2 regions of the Halomonas sp. 18071143 genome follow, and region 2 is predicted to be linked to the other one. Evidence: predicted binding sites of a transcription regulator. Region 2 holds the regulator's gene; the other holds the start of a gene.
What was found. The regulator sigma-54, encoded in region 2, starts transcription at its own class of promoters, with help from an activator protein. The targets are predictions, from matches to a motif close to TGGCACNNNNNTTGCTNT.
Positions count from the first base shown of each region.

Region 1 (2,371 bases), 1.7 Mb from region 2:
GGTCGTTACGCAAGATGAGCTGATCGGAAAGCCGACACTGTTGTTTTTTGGCTTTACCTACTGCCCGGATGTTTGCCCTAACACGCTGTTCAAACTCTCGCGTTTGATTCAGCAGTTGGGGCCGCAGGCAGATCAGTTCAACTATCTCTTTGTTTCTCTGGACTGGCAGCGTGATGGCCCTGAACAGCTGGCGCGCTACCTTTCGGTGTTCGACGAGCGCATACGAGGTCTGTCTGGAAACGAGGCACAAATTGACGCAATGGCTGACGCCTATCAGGTTCAGTACGAGCGTGTGTCACTCGGACAAGGCGATTACACCCTCAGCCATACGGCTGCCACCTACCTATTGGATCGCGAAGGCAACGTCGTGGGCACTCTGGCCTACGATGTCGAGCCGGAGTTTGCCAAGGCATCCCTGATATCCTTACTGTCATCTTCCGCGCCGCTGCATCGCGGCGAGCAGCGACACCCCTAAGGAGGCGTGGCCACTGGGTAACAGGTGGGCAAGGCACTAAGAGGGTGTCTACAAACCAATACGGTTAGCTCATTGCGTCACGGTGTCGCGCAAGCCTTGGCATGCCTTTTTTTGGTGCGTACTTAAAGCGCTGCGCTTTTTTATGTGCTTTTTTGGTGCAAAAGGCGACTGGTTTCCCTGGTGGGAGGGGCTGCCAGCAAAGAGCCTATGCCGAGACAAGGGCTATGACAGGGGCTATGGCAAGGGCTATGGCGGCGCCTTCACCATTTTGGCGCACTCCTTGCATTTGTAAGCCAATGATTTATCCACAAGGAAGCGACAGCGCCCATGATATTGAGCGAACTCGCCCTACCCGCTGCTGGTTCCGGCCACCGCTTTGACGCCGAGCGCCGCTGGGCCGCCTCGCTGGCCCTGCGCTTTGCCAACCGCGATGGCGTGACCCGATTAATGCAGGCGCGCCACCAAGGGCCGCTACGGGTGCAGCGCCCCTTCTACCCGGAAGGCAGCCAGGAAGCGTGCCACGTTTACGTGTTGCACCCGCCTGGCGGGCTGGTGAGCGGTGATGCGCTGACCATCCGTGCCCATGTGGAGCGCGGCGCCCACGCGCTGCTCACCACGCCCGCTGCCAACAAGCTTTACAAAGCCGACAGCCAAGGGGTCGCCTGGACCCAGCTCACCGAACTCACGGTGGAGGCGGGCGCTACCCTGGAGTGGCTGCCTCAGGAGACCATCGCCTTTGACGGTTCAAAGGGCCACCAGCGCACCCATATCGCGCTGCACGGTGATGCCCGCTGCCTGGGCTGGGAAGTGATGGCGCTTGGCCGCCCGGCCAGCGATTTACCCTACGTTTCCGGGCAGATCGAGCAGCACTTCCGCCTGACTCTGGACGGCAAGCCGCTATGGCTGGAGCGCCAGCCGCTGGACCCCGCACACCCGCGCTTCGTGGGCCGCTGGGGGCAGGGCGGCGCGACGGTGCAGGCCACGCTGTGGGCCGTGGGGCTCGATGATGCCCCGGCGGCCATCGAAGCACTGCGCGAGGCGCTGCCGGATAACCCCCGCTGGGCAGTGACGGAGCGCCATGGCGTACTGCTGATGCGCTATTTAGGTGCATCCCGAAACGAAGCCTGGGCCCTGTGTGAACACGCCTGGCAGCTACTACGCCCGCGCTGGATCGAACGCGATGCGCATACCCCGCGTATTTGGCTAACCTGATTGGCAACACCTCGATGATGCTGGAGACACTCCATGGAACTGACCCCAAGAGATAAAGACAAGCTGATGCTGTTCACGGCCGCCCAGCTTGCCGAGCGGCGCAAGGCGCGCGGCCTGAAACTCAACTACCCCGAGGCGGTGGCGCTGATTAGTTTTGAAATTATGGAAGGCGCACGAGACGGCCGCAGCGTCGCTGACCTGATGAGTTACGGGCGCGAGATCCTCACCCGTGACGATGTCATGGAAGGCGTGGCCGAGATGGTCGATGAAGTGCAGGTAGAAGCCACCTTCCCCGATGGCACCAAGCTGGTCACCGTCCACACCCCTATCAACTAACCGTCCACCGCTAGGAGAGCGCCATGATTCCCGGTGAGTATCAGTTGCACGAAGCGGATATCGAGCTGTGTGCGGGCCGCGAACGCATCAGCGTAGAGGTGGCCAATACCGGCGACCGCCCTATTCAGCTCGGCTCCCACTACCATTTTGCCGAAGCCAATCCGGCGCTGGTGTTTGACCGCGATAAAACCCGTGGCTACCGGCTGGACGTCGCCGCAGGCACCGCCATCCGCTTCGAACCCGGCCAAACCCGCGAAGTCACGCTGATACCGTTCGTCGGCAAGCGGGAAATCTACGGCTTCCGTGGCGATGTGATGGGGCCGCTGGATCGTCCTCTGAATAGCTAAT
Region 1 is NZ_CP078120.1:3,629,764-3,632,134, reverse strand. Features, by position in the region: gene KVY02_RS17000 (SCO family protein) at 1-475, shown strand, start outside; gene KVY02_RS16995 (urease accessory protein UreD) at 803-1,687, shown strand; gene ureA (urease subunit gamma) at 1,721-2,023, shown strand; gene KVY02_RS16985 (urease subunit beta) at 2,047-2,370, shown strand.
Region 1: a site for sigma-54 is predicted at 745-762, ahead of KVY02_RS16995 (urease accessory protein UreD). Genes of this name have one in related genera too.

Region 2 (2,371 bases):
TTTTCCTTGTGTTTTACCAGCTGACGGTCGATTTTGTCCGCCAGGGCGTCAATGGCCGCGTACATGTCATTATCCTGCGCTTCCGCATGCAGGTCTGCTCCTGCGGCATGCAGCGTGCAAGCCGCTTGCTGGCGCTCCTTTTCGACAGATAAGGTGACCTGGACGGTCGTGATGTTGTCGTAGTGACGCTCAACGCGTTCCAGCTTTTCGTTTACGTAGTCACGCAAGGCGTCAGTCAGTTCAACGTGATGACCAGTGATGTTTACTTGCATTGACGTGCTCCTTATCCATCGGACTGTACTTCGATTGTAACCCTTTTTGGGCCATTGCAAAGCCCTCGCCGCGAGTTTGTTGGGCAAGAGCGTTTAACTAGCGCAAACGGCGTCGCTCGCTCGACGAAGGTATACCCATCGACTCTCGGTACTTGGCGACGGTGCGGCGTGCCACGGTAATGCCACCCTCTTCCAGCAGGGTGACCAGGCGACTGTCGGAGAGTGGCTTGCCTGGCGGCTCGTCCTGAATCAGTTTCTTGATGCGTGCTCGAATGGCCGTGCTGGAGTGGCTGTCGCCGCCCTCCTGGCCGCTGACCTGGCTGGAGAAGAAGTACTTGAGCTCGAAGACCCCGCGCGGGGTATGAATGTATTTCTGGGTGGTGACCCGGGAGATGGTCGATTCATGCATCTCTACCGCTTCGGCGATATCGGCCAGAATCAGCGGTTTCATGGCCTCTTCACCCTGCTCGAGGAAGCCTATCTGGCGGGCAATGATCTCGCGCCCCACGCGCAGCAGCGTGTCGTTGCGGCTCGACAGGCTCTTGATCAGCCAGCGAGCCTCCTGGAGGTGCTCTTTCAAAAACTGGTTGTCCTGGCTCTTGTCGGCGCGCTTGATCAGGCTGGCGTAGTCGGGCTGGATACGTAGCCGAGGCAGCGCTTCCGGGTTGAGTTCCAGATGCCAGCCCTCGTGATCGTGACGTACCACCAGGTCCGGCGTCACATAGCTGTCGTCGGTGACGCCGTAGGCGCTTCCGGGGCGAGGGTCAAGGCTGCGGATTAAACGAATGACATCGTCCAGCTGCTCGTCATCGAGGCTCAGGCGTCGTTTCAGCAGGCGCATGTCGTCCTTGCCCAGCGCTTCGAGAAACTGGCGTACCAGACGCTTGGCGGGCATCAACAGCGGAGTGTCTTCGGGTAGCGCGGCCAGCTGCAGCATCAGGCACTCGCGCAGGTCACGGGCGAACACGCCAGTAGGCTCGAACTGCTGCAGGCGCAGCAAGGTGTTTTCGACCTCGCGTTGGCTCAGGCCATCGTGGCCCTGCGCCTTGAGCCCCTCGCGGATGTCGTTGAGCGGCTGGGTCAGATAGCCGTTGGCATCCAGCGCATCGATGAGGCTCTCGGCAATGGCTTGCTCACGCGCAGAGAAGTCGGTCATGGCCAGTTGCCAGAGCAAGTGCCCGTGAAGGCTCTGCCCGGCCGCCTGGCGCTCGAAGTCCGGGCCTTCGCTACTGCCGCCCGCGCTGCCCATGTCCTGGTAGGTGTCGGACCAGTCGCTGTCCACGGAGAGCTCGTTGGGAATGCTGTCTGCCCACTCGGCTTCCTGAGGCTCGCTGACCGCCTGTTCGCCAAACTCATCCTCCTGTTCGAGCATGGGGTTGGCATCCAGCGCCTGCTGAATTTCTTGACGAAGGTCCAGCGTCGATAGCTGAAGCAGCGCAATGGCCTGCTGCAGCTGAGGTGTCATGGTCAGCTGTGTGCCGATGCGCAGTTGAAGAGAAGCTTTCATGACCATCTGAGAACCACTCGTTAATCAGAAAGCTCCACCCTAGAGCGACTCTCCGTTTGGTGCAAGTGCAATAAGCATGCCACTAAATAAAATGTCTTCGTGGGCCATTATTTAAAGGCGGAAGTCGGCGCCCAGGTAGACGTCGCGCACCTTCTGGTTATTGAGAATTTCCTGGGGGTTTCCACTGGCTATGATGTGTCCGTCGCCAACAATATAGGCAATATCGCAGATATCCAGGGTTTCACGCACGTTGTGGTCGGTAATCAGCACGCCAATATGGCGCTTCTTGAGCGCGCGTATGATCGACTTGATATCGCCCACGGAAATGGGGTCGACGCCAGCAAAAGGTTCGTCCAGTAGAATGAAGGCGGGCTCGGTGGCCAGCGAGCGGGCAATTTCCACCCGTCGCCGCTCGCCGCCCGACAGGCTCATGCCCAGGTTGTCGCGAATATGGGTGATGTGGAAGTCTTCCAGCAGGGATTCGAGCTTCGCTTCTCGGCTATTGCGGTCCAGCTCCCGGCGCGTTTCCAGAATGGCCATGATGTTGTCGGCCACCGACAGCTTGCGAAAGATCGATGCTTCCTGGGGCAGG
Region 2 is NZ_CP078120.1:1,434,902-1,437,272, forward strand. Features, by position in the region: gene hpf (ribosome hibernation-promoting factor, HPF/YfiA family) at 1-272, opposite strand, end outside; gene KVY02_RS06620 (RNA polymerase factor sigma-54) at 370-1,785, opposite strand; gene lptB (LPS export ABC transporter ATP-binding protein) at 1,891-2,371, opposite strand, start outside.